Niabella beijingensis: one gene and its partner. Each later gene encodes a partner of the first gene's protein in a complex. Links are inferred from orthologs where the notes say so. Each region holds a gene or a part of one and is shown on either strand. Other genes may lie near its edges.

The links.
Region 2: the proteins of carA (region 1) and carB are in contact, whole or in part, in a solved structure (PDB 1KEE), measured with the Escherichia coli proteins. The link is inferred for Niabella beijingensis from one-to-one orthologs.

Annotation. Positions count from the first base shown.
Region 1 is NZ_JAIQDI010000002.1:787,566-795,064, forward strand. The notes cover bases 2,551-5,452. They hold carA (glutamine-hydrolyzing carbamoyl-phosphate synthase small subunit), read right to left. Parts: upstream 4,603-5,452; coding sequence 3,499-4,602; downstream 2,551-3,498. Other genes in these bases: K7B07_RS19415 (DHA2 family efflux MFS transporter permease subunit), read left to right, coding at 2,551-3,471; K7B07_RS19425 (queuosine precursor transporter), read right to left, coding at 4,700-5,452. Also shown: K7B07_RS19395 (BamJ family beta-barrel-assembly machinery protein), read left to right, coding at 1-334; K7B07_RS19400 (YfiT family bacillithiol transferase), read left to right, coding at 369-899; K7B07_RS19405 (NUDIX hydrolase), read left to right, coding at 896-1,444; K7B07_RS19410 (pyridoxine/pyridoxamine 5'-phosphate oxidase), read left to right, coding at 1,457-2,032; more of K7B07_RS19415, read left to right, coding at 2,065-2,550; more of K7B07_RS19425, read right to left, coding at 5,453-5,494; K7B07_RS19430 (hypothetical protein), read right to left, coding at 5,469-5,777; K7B07_RS19435 (YfhO family protein), read left to right, coding at 5,929-7,499. UniProt on the Escherichia coli protein: Small subunit of the glutamine-dependent carbamoyl phosphate synthetase (CPSase).
Region 2 is NZ_JAIQDI010000001.1:2,938,645-2,946,683, reverse strand. Bases 1,984-5,425 are described here. They hold carB (carbamoyl-phosphate synthase large subunit), read right to left. Parts: upstream 5,043-5,425; coding sequence 2,184-5,042; downstream 1,984-2,183. Other genes in these bases: K7B07_RS12325 (S8 family serine peptidase), read right to left, coding at 5,179-5,425; K7B07_RS12335 (DUF1572 family protein), read left to right, coding at 1,984-2,134. In the rest of the region: 4-hydroxythreonine-4-phosphate dehydrogenase PdxA, read right to left, coding at 1-946; K7B07_RS12340 (YcxB family protein), read right to left, coding at 1,053-1,535; more of K7B07_RS12335, read left to right, coding at 1,694-1,983; more of K7B07_RS12325, read right to left, coding at 5,426-6,786; K7B07_RS12320 (proline and serine-rich protein 1 family protein), read right to left, coding at 6,828-7,502; K7B07_RS12315 (M23 family metallopeptidase), read left to right, coding at 7,645-8,039. UniProt on the Escherichia coli protein: Large subunit of the glutamine-dependent carbamoyl phosphate synthetase (CPSase).

The DNA.
Region 1 (7,499 bases):
TGTACAGACACTTCCGGAAGGTATCCAGTACGAAGTACTCAAGGAGGGCACCGGAAAGCAGCCTGCAGTGGAGCAAACTGTGACGGCGCATTACCGGGGTGCCCTGCTCGACGGAACAGAGTTTGACAGTTCTTTTAAAAGAAACCAGCCATTCACCGCGCCGCTCAAAGCCCTGATCAAAGGATGGCAGCTTACTATTCCGCTGATGAAAGAAGGAAGTCACTGGCGGCTGTGGATCCCTTCAGACCTGGCTTACGGCGACAGGGGGGCAGGCGGTGATATTCCCGGCGGCGCCACACTGCTTTTTGAAGTGGAACTGTTACAGGTACATTAATTGTTTCTTATAAACATTTAACAGAAGCCGGCAGATGATCGAGAACCAATACCCAATAGGCCCTTTTAAGGAACGTGTTTTTTCCGATGCGGTAAAGCAGGAATGCCTCGGTGCTATCCGCTTTTTACCAAATATGCTGGAAGCCGCCATCACCAACCTGGATGAGGCGCAGCTTCAGACGCCGTACCGGGAAGGGGGATGGACCGTGCATCAGCTGGTGCATCATGTTGCAGACAGTCATATAAACGCCTACACCCGGTTTAAATTGGGCCTGACCGAAGTCCAACCGGTGATCCGGCCTTACGATGAACAGGCCTGGGCCCTGCTGGATGATGTAAAAAATCTGCCGGTCAATACATCCATTACGCTTCTGTATGCCCTGCATGCAAGATGGTATGCTACCATCCGGGACCTTGGTGAAGCACAGTGGGCCCGGAAAGTCGTTCGTCCGGATGCACCGCAACCACAGTCGCTGGCCTACTATTTACAACAATATGCCTGGCATGGCAAACACCATGTGGCACAAATCAATTATTTAAGGGAGCAACAAAAATGGCAGCAATGAACTGGAAGACCCTGTCTTCCGAATATTTATTCAAGGACCTTTGGTTTACCGTACGCAAGGACCGGTGCGAAACGCCCCTTGGGAAAATAGTGGATCCTTATTATGTATATGAATTTCCGACATGGGTGACCGCCTTTGCACTTACAGAAGACGGCCAGGTAATACTGGAAGCCCAGTACCGTCACGGTATCGGGGAGACCCATTATGAAATTCCCGGCGGTTGTGTGGATGATTCGGATGCAAGCCTGGAGGCGGCTATAAAACGGGAGCTAAAAGAAGAGACCGGCTACGAATTTGCCGGGCTTGAATACCTGGGGAAGACCTGCGCCAATCCATCCACCAATAATAACTGGATGCATATGTTCCTGGCAACAGGAGGAAGGAAGACCAGTGAGCAGGAGTTGGACGAAAATGAGGAGATCCGCGTAACGCTGGTGCCGATGGAGCAGTTTAAGGAAATGTTTCGTAAGAATACGTTCATCCAGTCGATGCATGTGACCTGCATGTTGTATGCCTTGCAGCGGCTGGGAGAATTAAAGATTTGATAAAAAAAAATCATGGATCCGCTGGAACTTTTTAAGGAATGGTACCTGGAAGAAAAAACGCTGTCCGGGGCAGCATTACCGGGGGCCTGTTGTTTGACCACCTTAGGTTTGGATAACTTTCCGAACAGCCGGTTTGTTTCACTGAAAGAAATAAAGAACGGAGCTTTTATTATTACCGGTCTGACAGACTCCCGGAAAGGACAGGAGATCGCGGTTGATAATAAAGTGGCGCTGGCATTCTGGTGGCCCTGCAGTGCAAAGCAGGTGCGGGTGCAGGGTGTTGCCGTACCCATAGATCCGGAGGAGGCCGCAGTTTATTTTGCTGAACGGGATACAGCGGCCCAGCTTGTATCCGTGATCAGCAGGCAGGGCGCACCGCTGGGGGATTACGATAAAATGCACGAAGCACTTCGGGAAGCGCTGGCAGCCGGCAAACACAGACAGGTGGCACGTCCTGAAGGATGGGGTGGTTATGCCATAACACCGGCACGGATAGAGCTGATGCGTTTTTCAGAAACCCGTTTGCACCACCGTAACCTTTATGAACAAAAGGACGGTCAGTGGGTGCAGCAGCAATTGCAGCCCTGAGCGTTTCTTATTGTATTTAAAACTGGTATATTTTGGCAATTGAAAATTCACCGGTGGTTTACCGATACCTGCCCTGGATCGCAGCGCTGGCTATTTTTATGCAGTCGCTGGACGGAACCATTCTCAATACAGCCTTGCCTTCGATTGCCGCAGACCTGCACCGTTCGCCGTTAACCATGCAGTCCATCATTGTAAGCTATGTGCTGATCCTGGCGCTGCTGATCCCGCTGAGCGGCTGGATGTCGGATCATTTTGGCTCCCGGAAGATCTTTATCTGGGCGGTGGGACTGTTCACCCTCGGCTCATTGTTCAGTGCGCTTTCCACCAGTCTGACCGTATTGATCCTCTCCCGGGTGGTACAGGCGGTTGGGGCTTCCATGATGGTGCCGGTGGCCCGGCTGGCCATACTTTATACCTATTCAAAAGACAAACTGCTGGGGGTGATCAATTTCATTACGATCCCCGGTCTGGTAGGGCCTATTATCGGTCCTACACTGGGAGGATGGCTGGTGGATGTAGCGAGCTGGCACTGGATCTTTCTGATTAATATCCCTGTGGGGATCCTGGGGATGACCTTCGCCTGGAAAGTGATGCCCAATTATATTTACAGGGGCAAACCTTTTGATACGGTGGGGATGATTTTATTTGGCGGCTCGCTGATCTGTATCACGGTGGCCATCGAGCTGGGTTCCGAAAAGATCGTGGAGGGTTGGTACCTCATAGGCGTCGCCGTGTTAGGGATCGTTTTAATGCATGCTTATTACCGGCATTTCAAAAAACTGCGGTATCCGTTGATCGACCTGCACCTGATCCGCATCCGCACCCTGCGCATCGGTGTTTTCGGAAACCTGCTCACCCGGCTGGGGATCGGAGGAATGCCGTTGCTGCTGCCGCTGCTTTTCCAGGTAGGGTTCGGGCACACGGCGATGGTCTCCGGTATGATGCTGATCCCGTCCGCCATTACCACCATTATGGTAAAACCCTGGGTGGTGCCTGTTGTAAGACGGTTTGGTTACAAGAAAACCCTTATTGTTAATACCATGCTCATCGCTGCGGTCATCGCGCTTTTTTCGATCCCGGATGCGCATACGCCCCTGCCATTGCTGATCCCTTACCTGGTGCTTTTTGGTGCGGTAAACTCTATCCAGATGGCTACAATGAACACGCTGGCCCTGTCTGATCTCAATAATGAAAACGCCAGCACGGGCAACAGTCTGCTGCTGGTAATGCAGCAGCTTTCCATGAGCCTTGGAGTATCGGTGAGCGCCTATCTCTTATCAAAATACAGCAGTGCTTCGTGGATCAGGTCCGGCGATCCGGTGACGGTATTCCGGTATTCTTTCCTGACAATGGGTGCCATAACCGCAGTTGCGGGACTGATCTTCTTCCGGCTGAAGGCGACGGATGGTAATACACTGACGGGTGCCACCGCACAATAAAAACGCTCCGTTTCCGGAGCGCTCTGTTTAATTATTTATTGATTGCTTGATGAGATTGATAAATTCGTCAAACAGGTATCTCGAGTCGTAGGGGCCGGGTGTGCTTTCGGGGTGGTATTGTACTGAGAACGCAGGCTTTCCTTTGACCCGTATGCCTTCAATAGACCGGTCGTTCAGGTTCACATGTGTGATCTCCACCAGTTCCGACTGTTTGACCGATTCGGGATCTACGCCAAATCCATGATTCTGAGTGGTTATTTCTGATCTGCCTGTAATTAAATTTTTTACCGGATGATTCAATCCGCGGTGGCCGTGGTGCATTTTAAAAGTAGAAATACCATTGGCCAGTGCCAGCAGCTGGTGTCCCAGGCAGATGCCGAACATCGGCTTGCCTTCCTCCAGTATCTGTTTCAACTGTTCCACCGCATAGTTCATAGCAGCGGGATCGCCGGGGCCATTGGAAATAAAATAGCCATCGGGGTTAAAGGCTTTTACTTCTTCCAGGGGTGTTTTGGCAGGGAATACTTTTACAAAAGCGCCGCGATCGGTCATGCATTTAACGATATTGCGTTTAATTCCGTAATCCATTACCGCAATGCGGATGCCTGCCTGCGGGTCACCGGATTCATAGACCTCTTGGGTGCTTACTTTGGAGGCCAGCTCCAGTCCGTCCATCGACGGTACCTCCGCCAGGCGTTTTTTCAGCGCGTCAATATCAAAGATCTCAGAAGAAATGATACAGTTCATCGCGCCTTTTGTGCGGATATGGGTCACCAGTGCCCGGGTATCCACATCATGGATGGAGACGATATTGTTCTTTTTCAGGTACTCATCAAGTGAACCAACTGCCCGTCTGCGGGAATAATTCTCGTTCAGGTTTTTGGCAATGACCCCCAGAATTTTTACACTGTCCGACTCCACATCTTCATCAATCACCCCATAATTCCCGACATGTACGGCATTCATGATCACGATCTGACCGTAATAGCTGGGATCGGTAAAAACTTCCTGGTATCCGGTCATACCGGTATTGAAACAAATTTCACCGGTGGTGGTGCCGATGGCACCAAAAGCTTTGCCGGTACATACGGTTCCGTCTTCTAGCAGTAAAATCGCAGGAGTAGCTGTCATTTATCTTTTTTGGGAATTAAAAAATCACGCAAAGTTAAGTTGAAAAGTTGAATAGATGAAAGAAATAGCCGTAAAATATTAACGGAGGCTTTTCCTGCTAATCGCTCATTGCCTGTCGCTTCATTTCGGCTGCTGTTTCATGTCCCAGGTATTTTTCGATGGCGTTGTGCACCCAATAGATCACGGGGGTCATAATCACTGCTACAATGAACTTATAAATGTAGTTGCCCACACAAATGCTGAGCACCAGTACCAGGCTCCAGGGCGCCCCCTGGTTGGCGGATACCCTGGGGCCGACATAAAAGGCGATAAAAAGCACCAGGAAGCTGTCTACAAGCTGCGAGATCAGCGTGGAACCGGTGGCTCTCAGCCAGATGGCCTTTTCGCCTGTGGCTTTTTTGATCCGGTGAAAAACGGCCACATCGAGGATCTGCCCCAGCAAAAAGGCGCCAAGCGACCCGATAATGATCCAGGATCCCTGTCCGAGCACCACCCGGTACGCATGATCCGCATTGGGAACATTGTTTTGAGTGAAATTGGACACCCAGAAGTCGGCGGGTGTTAAGAAAATAGCCCCCTGGAACATAATAAAGGTATATCCGATCAATGCTGCCGCCAGATAGGAGAGGAAACGGACGCCTTTCATCCCGTAGTATTCGTTGATGATATCGGTCATAATAAATACCACGGGCCACAGAAGCACCCCCGCCGTAAGATTAAAGGAAAAGGAATTACCGAAAAGGTTGAGGTTAAATGGCGTTATACCGATCGTTTTCTCCAGGGAGAAGATCTTTACCCCCACTACTTCGGCAACAATGGCATTGGCTACAAAAAAGCAACCCAGCAGGATGTAGAGGCGGGTTGGTTTATTTTTGGTGATAGTATGGATCATTAATATAAAAAATGTATGCAAAAATAAGAAAGAGGCAGGCGATATTGAAAAGCAGGAGCCACCGCGGTACCACGCTGCCGGGCTTCTTACCGGTGATCCAGCAGACCAGGTAGATCAGGTTGATAAGCGGTATAAAGACCAGTCCGAGTGCATATCCGGACGTAATAATGGTGGAGCTCACGGTTTCTCCCTTGTTCCACTCAACAAACAACAGGGTGAACGCCAAAATGACCATAATGCCGCAAATAAAGGCCACCCGGGACAAAAATATTAACCAACGCATAAGCTAATTTCTTGTAAAATAGCATTATTTTGCCCAAACTTAAAGGGTTTAATGTTTGAAGTTCAGCACTTCCCTGGTTTTCCGGCTGGAAAGCCTTACCGGTTGTGCGATGAATGATAAGCAGTAAACCCTAAACAATTAAATGGAACGCATGAAAAATAATTGGGTAAAGCAGCTGGTGCCGCATGTGATCGCTGTTGTCGTTTTTGTAGTGGTATCACTTATATTCTGCAAGCCGGTGCTGGAAGGAAATGTGTTGAATCAACATGATATTGTAGGGTGGAAGGGCGCCGCGCAGAATGCTTTGGATGTAAAAGCAAAAACGGGGACAGCTCCGCTTTGGAATACCGGTCTTTTCAGTGGTATGCCCAATTATCAGATCTATATGGAAGGGAAATCGGTACTGCCGAATCTGATCAAGGTTTTTGGATTGGGATTACCCAATCCCGCAAATTTCTTTTTTATTGCCTGCATCTGTTTTTATATACTGGCGCTGGCGATGGGATTGAACCCGGTGGTGGCTGTTTTTGGGGCGCTGGCTTATGGATTTTCTACCTATAATCCCGTGATCCTCTCGGCCGGTCATGAAACAAAAATGTATGCCATCGGGTTTATGCCGTTGCTGCTGGCAGGATTGCTGCTGATCTTTAACAAACGCTACTGGATCGGGCTGGCGGTGGCGACGTTGGGAGCTTACCAGGAGCTGATGTCGAACCACCCGCAGATTAATTATTATTTTTTCATCATTGCGGCCTTTATTATCCTGTTTTATCTGGTACGATGGGTCAGGGAAAAGGACTTTAAGCATATCATATTTGTCTTTGTGTTGAGTACCGTTGCCGCGCTGGCCGGACTTGGATCGTACTATCAGAGTTATGCTGCAACAAAAGAATATACGGAGTTTACGATGCGCGGAGGAAAATCGGTGGAGATAAAAGGCGACCAGGTGACAGCCGCCAATACAAAAGGGCTGGATGAAGATTACGCATTTTCCTACAGTATGAAAATGCCCGAGCCGCTTGTAATGCTAATGCCGAATGCATACGGGGGAAGCAGTGCGGAACCTTTAAAAGAGAAGGCTCAGGAAAGCATTATTGAACGCCTTACAGCCCTGAATATTCCGCAGCTTAATTCCGCAGCTCCCCAGATGGTGGGCCAGCTTCCCGGCTATTGGGGTGGCATGGCTAAACCCGGGGAATCCAACTCCGGGCCTCCTTATGTGGGCGCCATTATCTGTTTGCTGGCTTTGATCGGTTTTGCAATAGTAAAAGGACCATTGAAATGGGGGCTGCTGGTAGCCACAGTACTGGGCATAGTTATGAGCTGGGGTAGTTATTTCAGCGATTTTAACCTGATATTATTGCACAACCTGCCACTTTATAATAAATTTCGCGCACCATCGATGGCATTGGTCATCCCGCAGCTCACCCTGGTAGTGATGGCTGTGGTTACAGTACAACAGCTTTTCTTTTCAGCTGATGGTAAACAATTGCTGCAGCAGAATTTTAAAAGGGTCCTGTATGTGCTGGGCGGACTTATCGTAGTGATCGGGCTTGTTTATATCGGACAATCCTACACATCCGGATATGATGAACTGCTGACAGGGGAATTGCCCGATCAGATCAAGATGATTTTAATCGGCGGTCTTAAATCAGCCCGGCAATCCCTGTTCCTGGGGCAGTTGTTCAGAACCGTTTTATTTGCCGGGGTATTGGCGGGAAT
Region 2 (8,039 bases), on another replicon or contig:
CCGCATCTGCCCGGCCCTTACCCGCAATATCAAATGCCACCCCGTGATCCGGTGAAGTGCGGACAATCTCCAGTCCGGCTGTATAATTGATCCCTTCCCCCTGTGCCAGTGATTTAAAAGGGATCAGCCCCTGATCATGGTACATGGCCAGCACCGCATCAAATTTTTCATGTTGGCCCCTGGCAAAAAAGGCATCCGCACTATAAGGGCCGAAAGCCAGTATATTGTTATTGCGTGCCTGCTTTACTGCCGGCGCAATGATCGTTTGTTCCTCATTGCCCACCAACCCTTCATCCCCTGCGTGCGGGTTCAGTCCCAATACCGCGATACGTGGCTTACTGATGCCAAAATCCCGTTGCAGACTGCTGTGTATGATCGCAAGTTTACTTAAAATAGCTGCAGCAGTAATGTTTTGAGCTACCTCACTGATGGGAACATGTTCTGTTACCAGCGCCACGCGCATGTTTTCAGCGCACATCATCATCACCACATCTTTGGCATTAAAGCTGGTTTTGAGGTAAGGTGTATGTCCGGTATAGGAAAACTGCTCCGACTGTACATTGGTCTTGTGGATGGGAGCGGTCACCAGTCCGTCGATACGCTTTTCCTTCAGCGCTTCCACGGCGGTTTCCAGGGATGTGACCGCGTAGCGTCCCCCGGTTTCATTTAGGGTACCCGGGGTTATATTCACCTCTTCCTCCCAGCAATTGAAAATGGTCACCTGCTTGGGGTTGATCTTGTCAAACTCACGGGTATGATAAAAACTGAAATTACTTTCAGGGATCGTTTTCCGGTAAAAATTCACCACCTTGTTGTTCGCAAAAATAACAGGCGTGCAGATATCCAGCAGGCGTGCATCTGAAAATGTTTTAACAATCAGCTCAATACCAATGCCATTCAAATCACCACTGGTAATACCGATAACCGGTTTTTGTTTATTTGTCATAAATTTGATCGCACTAATTAAGCTGTGAAAATACGATAAAATTCCCGGACATCCCGGCTGCTTACGGCTGACACGGATTACAAAACGAGTCTGTTCCTGTGCCCGGTCAGGATGCAACCGTCCGTACCCTGGATTTTATAAATGCCAGTTGTTCCGGGGTGAACAGTGACTTCAGAAGAAAATAGGCGCCCTGCCTGGTTTGGTAAAGTATCAAAAATACCGCCGTTTCCCTGCCGGCGATAAATCCATCCCATTTTATGAAGCCTTCTTCAAACCGGGTCTTCATGATCACGCGGTCTTCCAGAAAGGTCATTTCAGCAGGTGGTATCGGTTCTTTCTTAAAGGCACGGCGGGCCTTAAGGATCCTGTTCACCGGATTCTGAATAAAAAGAAGACCGATCAGGAAGAGGTATCCCGCGCGTTCCACGTCGAGATCTGTCCCGGAGTCGCAGACCACGACGGCCAGCACCCAGCAGATCAGACCAAAAATAAGATAGAGCAAGCCGGGAAGATGATTCAGGACAGCGGTGGTCACATAGGTGTTGTATGCTTTTTCCGGAACAATACTTTGAATCGTAAAGGGTTCCATTTTTATTTAAAAATAAGCAACTCCTCGTTTTTTGTCCGGCAGCAGCAGTTAAATATTTATTACTCCTCATTATTATTTTTATCCCCAACAATAGAAGTCACCAATGATCCGGTACCCGCAGTGGTTCCGATGCTGTAATTTACAGGGAAAATAATACGATGTTAAACAGTGTACTGGCTGATTTTTACGAGCGGGATCTCCGCCGGCTGCTGGAGGAGATCCATTTATTTAAAAGAGAAGAAGATCTGTGGAAATTATACGGATCGGTGAAAAACCCGGCAGGCAATCTTGCTCTTCATATTATTGGAGGGTCGAATTACCTTTTTGGTACTGTACTTGCTAAAACCGGTTATATCCGTGACCGTGATGCCGAATTTTCAGGGAAACATGTGGCCAGAACCCAGCTGGTAACAGAACTGGAAACACTGATCCCACTGATCACTCAAACAGTGCGCAAACTGGATATGGATGCGGAATACCCGATCGCTTTTGATGATGCGAAACGGCCCAATCATTATGTAATGGTGCAGCTGCTGGCGCATTTGAATTATCACCTGGGGCAGGTAAATTATTTGCGCCGCATGCTGGAACCGGCTTAAATGTCAAAGACCCGCTTTCGCGGGTCTTTGAATCATTATCTTTCCTGTATTATTTACTCAGGAACATGCTCCGGTCTTTATATAATTGTCTGAAATAAGGATCTTTCAGGTCTTTGATAAAGCGGATCGCTTCACCCGTGCTCTTCATTTCGGGGCCCAGCTCTTTGTTGACACCCGGAAATTTACTAAAGCTGAATACCGGTTCTTTGATCGCGTACCCCCTGAGCTTCTTTTCGAATTTGAAATCGGTCAGCTTGTTTGCCCCGATCATTACCTTGGTGGCAATGTTGAGATAAGGGATCTGGTACGCCTTGGCGATGAACGGTGTGGTACGGGAAGCACGCGGGTTGGCCTCGATTACATATACGGTTCCGTCTTTGATCGCGAACTGGATGTTGATCAGACCGCGGATGTCCAGTGCTTTTGCAATCTTCTCCGCGTAATGCTCCATGGTGGTCACTTCCATCGGAGTAAGATTGAAGGCCGGCAGTACCGCGTTACTGTCACCGCTATGAATACCTGCGGGTTCAATATGCTCCATTACCCCCATTACGTGAAAATTTTCTCCGTCATAGATTGCATCCACTTCTGCCTCCTGGCAACGGTCGAGGAAATGATCGATCAGGATCTTATTGCCCGGGATGTGTTTCAGCAGGCTGATCACCGCTCTTTCCACTTCATCATCATTCAGTACGATCCGCATCCGTTGCCCGCCCAATACATAGGAGGGACGCACCAGTACGGGATATCCCACCCGGTTGGCGATCTGCACCGCTTCATCAACCGTCCATGCGGCACCGTATTCCGGGTAAGGGATCTTTAATTCCTTCAGCATATCGCTGAACCGGCCGCGGTCTTCTGCGATATCCATATTGTCGAAGCTGGTGCCCATGATCTCCACACCCATATCCTTGATCTTCTCCGCCAGCTTCAGGGCGGTTTGCCCGCCGAGCTGTACGATCACTCCAGCAGGTTTTTCGTATTCGATCAGTTCCCGCACATGCTCCCAGTACACCGGCTCAAAATACAATTTATCCGCCATGTCGAAATCCGTACTCACTGTTTCGGGGTTACAGTTCATCATGATGGCTTCATAGCCGGCCTCTTTAATGGCCAGTAATCCGTGCACGCAGCAGTAGTCAAACTCAATGCCCTGGCCGATACGGTTGGGACCGCTGCCCAGTACAATGATCTTTTTCTTATCAGAAACGGTCGATTCATTATGCACCAGGTCGCCTGCGCTCAGGTCCGATTTGGCAGGTGCGTCAAAAGTGGAATAGAAATAAGGGGTTTTTGCTTCAAACTCTGCGCTGCAGGTATCCACCATTTTATAAACCCGGTTGATGCCCAGGTCTTTTCTGCGAGTGTATACGGCTTCTTCTGTATTTCCATGCCCCATGATCTCGGCGATCTGGGCATCGCTGAAGCCGTTCACCTTGGCGTCCCGCAGCAATTCTGCCGGCAGGGTTTCCAGGGTGTACTCCGCAATTTTCTTTTCCAGCACGCAAAGTTTCTGGATCTCGGAAAGGAACCAGCGGTCGATCCCGTTGGTCGCTTTTGAAATGGTGCCTACAGAAATACCCGCCATCAGGGCATCCTTGATGCGGAAAATACGATCCCATTTCGGTGTTTTGATGTATTCCAGCAACTCTTCCGCATGCATCATGCTTTTGCCATAATATCCCAGGCCGATGGCATTATTTTCCAGGCTCTGGCAGGCTTTCTGCACCGCTTCATTAAAACTGCGGCCAATGGCCATTACCTCGCCCACGCTTTTCATCTGCAGGCCAAGGGTATCGTTGGCCCCCTTAAATTTATCAAAGTTCCAGCGGGGGATCTTTACAATTACATAGTCCAGCGCCGGTTCAAAATAGGCCGAAGTGGTTTTGGTGATCTGGTTTTCCAGCTCATCCAGGTTATAGCCGATGGCCAGTTTGGCGGCGATCTTCGCAATGGGATAACCAGTGGCTTTTGAGGCAAGGGCCGAAGAGCGGCTTACCCGGGGATTGATCTCGATGGCAATGATCTCCTCGGTTTCGGGGTTCATGGCAAACTGCACATTACAACCTCCGGAAAAATTGCCGAGATCCCGCATCATACGGATGGCCGTATTCCGCATCAGTTGCATCCCGGTATCGCTCAGTGTCATGGAAGGTGCCACGGTAATGGAATCCCCCGTGTGCACACCCATCGGGTCAAAATTTTCTACGGTACAAATGATACATACATTATTGGCAGAATCCCTCAACAGCTCCAGCTCAAACTCCTTCCAGCCCAGCACTGCTTTTTCCACCAGCACTTCATGAATGGGGGAAGCCTGTAACCCCCGGTTCAGCGCTTCATCCAGCTCATCTTTATCATGTACAAAGCCGCCACCGGTGCCTCCCAGTGTAAAAGAAGGGCGGATCACCAGCGGGAACCCGATCTCCTGGGCAAATTCTTTACCTTCCAGGAAGGAGTTGGCCGTTTTTGCCGTGGCTACCTGGATGCCCAGTTCGATCATCCACTGGCGGAACAATTCCCGGTCCTCTGCTTTATCGATCGCTTTGATGTCCACTCCGATCAGCCGCACATTGTATTCTTTCCACAGGCCCAGCTCTTCGGCTTCCTTACAAAGATTCAGCGCTGTCTGACCTCCCATTGTAGGTAATACCGCATCAATCTCATTTTCTTGCAGGATCTGTTCTATACTTTCTGTGGTCAGCGGCAACAGGTATACACGGTCTGCCATCATCGGATCGGTCATAATGGTGGCAGGGTTGCTGTTGACCAGGATCACTTTTATCCCTTCTTCCCGCAGACTGCGGGCCGCCTGGGTGCCGGAGTAGTCAAATTCACAAGCCTGGCCGATCACAATGGGGCCGGAACCAATAATCAATACCGTTTTAATGGAAGTATCTTTGGGCATCTTTTAGTTTTCTTTAAAAAAAATAAATTGCGCAAAGGTATGCCTAAAACAGGAAAAAGAAGGCGTAAATAATGAAGAATTTCCTGTGAACTTTTATTTTATGTAAAACGAACGGTAGTAAGAGCGCGCAGCGGCATTACCAGCCTCCGTTCTCACGATCGAGTGCCATCTTTACCGCCCCCGCGGCATTTACGATCCTTCCGGAACTGCATAATTCGGAAAGCGGTACTTTTTTTCCCCCGGATCCCGGTTTATCTACAGGCTCTTCTACCGTGGTCCCGGATCTGCGAATGATATCAACTACCTCAGCAGCCTTCAGTTTTGGAAAATAGGAACGCAGCAGGGCAGCAATGCCCGCTACCACCGGACTCGAAAGGCTGGTACCGCTCGCCATCTGTGTACCATTGCCGGCAATGGCGCAATGAATGTCGAGGCCAGGGGCAAATACATCTACTTTTTTCTTTCCGTAGTTGCTGAAACCCGCTACCAGCGTGCCCAGGCTGGCATCCCCGCTGGCACCTACCTGGAGCAGGTTGGGCAAAAAACGGTTCGCGACGGTATAGGAACTGGGATAGTGATCCTCTGTGTCAGTATCCGTCGCATCATTCCCCGCTCCGTGAACAAGGACCACATCCTTCGACAGGGCGTATTCAATCGCTTCATCCACCCACTTTTTATCCGGGGAAATGTACTTGCCAAAGCTCATATTGATCACTTTTGCACCATGATCCACGGCATACCGTATTGACAGGGCCACGTCTTTATCAAACTCATCCTTGCCCAGGATCCCCCGGATCATCATGATCTTTACGTTGTCTGCGATCCCATCAATGCCTGTCCCGTTATTCCGGACGGCCCCTATCACGCTGCTGACGCTGGTTCCATGATACCCGGCAAACCCGGACAGGTTGTGATTCCCGTATTTTGTTTTTGTTATATCATAGTCATCATCCTGCAGCAGCTTACCCCGGTAATCCTCGGGAGCCGTCGTCCGTTTTACAAGATTATCTTCCTGCTCCTTTTTGTAATCTCCGAACCCTTTCATAAAACCGGCATTGCTCATGTCCTCCTGAGCGAGTATCCGCTTCCAGATCGTCAGCAGCTCCCTGTTGGCGATCGAAACCGGGACACTGTCCAGGTCTTTTCCTGTAAAAACTTCCTTGTTCAGTATTTTCTTCAGCTGCTCATTGGTGCTGTTTGCCAGCTCCCAGTTTGCACGCAGGTTATCAATGACCGCTGAAGCACTGTCAAAATCCGCCGTCAGCGTCCTGCCGGCCCGTTGCCACTCCCGGTAATGCCACTGCTGGTCTTTGGGGATCGCGGCACTGTCTTTACCTTCAAACTGTGCTTTAAACCGATGGTAGGTGCGCCAGTCGTCACTGATGCTTACCGAAAGATTTTCCCCGTCCGGCGCGCCCAGGTAGTTCCATCCATAATAATCATCAGTCAGCCCGTTGCCATCATCATCTTTATTGTTATTGGGGATCTCCCCGGGGTTTTGCCAGAGCACCGGTTTCAGATCCGGCTGCAAGGTGTCGATGCCACTGTCGATAACCGCTACAATGACAGGGATGCTTTTGCGCCCCTTCAAAAGTGCATAAGCCTGTTTTAAACTGATGCCACGGTAGCCGTCCGCTTTATAATCCAGATAATGCCAGTCTTTTATTTTTGGTTTCACCTGCTGCGCCGTGACAAGGTTTAGCAAAAAAAAGAAAACGCAAACCGTGGTGATGATCTTCTTCATACTTTATTAATAGGATCATGAAAGTAATTCATATTGCTGATTTATTGCTGATTTAAAAATTTAAGGAAATCAGACTGCCACCCTATATATTGAAAACAATCTTTTAGCTGGTGGTAGTTCTGTTTGTCCTGCACCTGCGGAAATATCAATTTTGCCATTTTCAGTTTGTTCTCTTCAAACTGAAAGCTGTTGATCAGCTCCCGTACCTGCGCTGTTGTAAATGAATTGTACTTTGTTCCTGCACGGAAAATGGCCTCTTTATCATTATCAAACACCTTTCCGTTGATGGAGGCTGCAAGCGCGCGGGCATCCTGGTCTTTCATTTTTGGCAACCTGTTATAAACCGGCAACTGCGGGCTTACCGGCTTTTGAACAGAGGGTATATTTCCTGTGGGTCTTGTTTTCAGCATTTCTACTGTCTGTTCCAGCTTCATATTTTCCCGGACCCATACCGTTACCCGCTGACCGGACCGGATATTAATTATAGTTTCACAAACAGATGCTTCCGCAAAATAAGGGTCCCATATTTTTAAATAATAGTTACCGGGCACCAGGTTGGCAACCGCTATTGTTGCCCCGCTTTCCTCAAAATAGGCTTCTTCATTTTCCAGAACGATATTAAAGCTATGGTTCAAGGTATTTTTTACCTGGATGGTGGACTGTGTTTTTGCGATCAGCGGAAATAGCAGCAGCAGATAACAGAGCTTGTGTTTCATAAAATAACTTTTGGTAGTTATTTAAAAGAGGCAGCAACACCGCAAAAGGTTTAGAAACAACTGTTAAGAATTTTACAAATACCCGTTACCGTTGCTCCAATACCGCTTTATCACTTAAATAATAACTATTATATTTGAGCCGATGGCAAAGTTTTTTTTCCTCTCCGTACTCTTGTTAACCGGTGCTGTTTCACAAGCCCAGCTCTACAAAAAGCCGGCGTACCCCCAGCAATATTTCCGGTGGCCGACGTTATTGAACCCGGACATTGTTGCAAACATGGGGGAACTGCGTTCCAATCACTGGCACATGGGGCTGGACGTGCGTACCAATCAAAAGGTGAACCAGCAGGTGGTAGCTGCCGCAGACGGCTATATTGCCTTTGTGGGGATTGAACCGCTGAGCTGGGGTCGCTGGATCATCATCAACCATCCCAACGGATTGTCCACGCTCTACGGCCATCTGAATGATTTCCGCCCCGATCTTGAAGCATATGTAAAGAATTATCAGTACCAGGAAGAATCCTGGGAAACGCATCT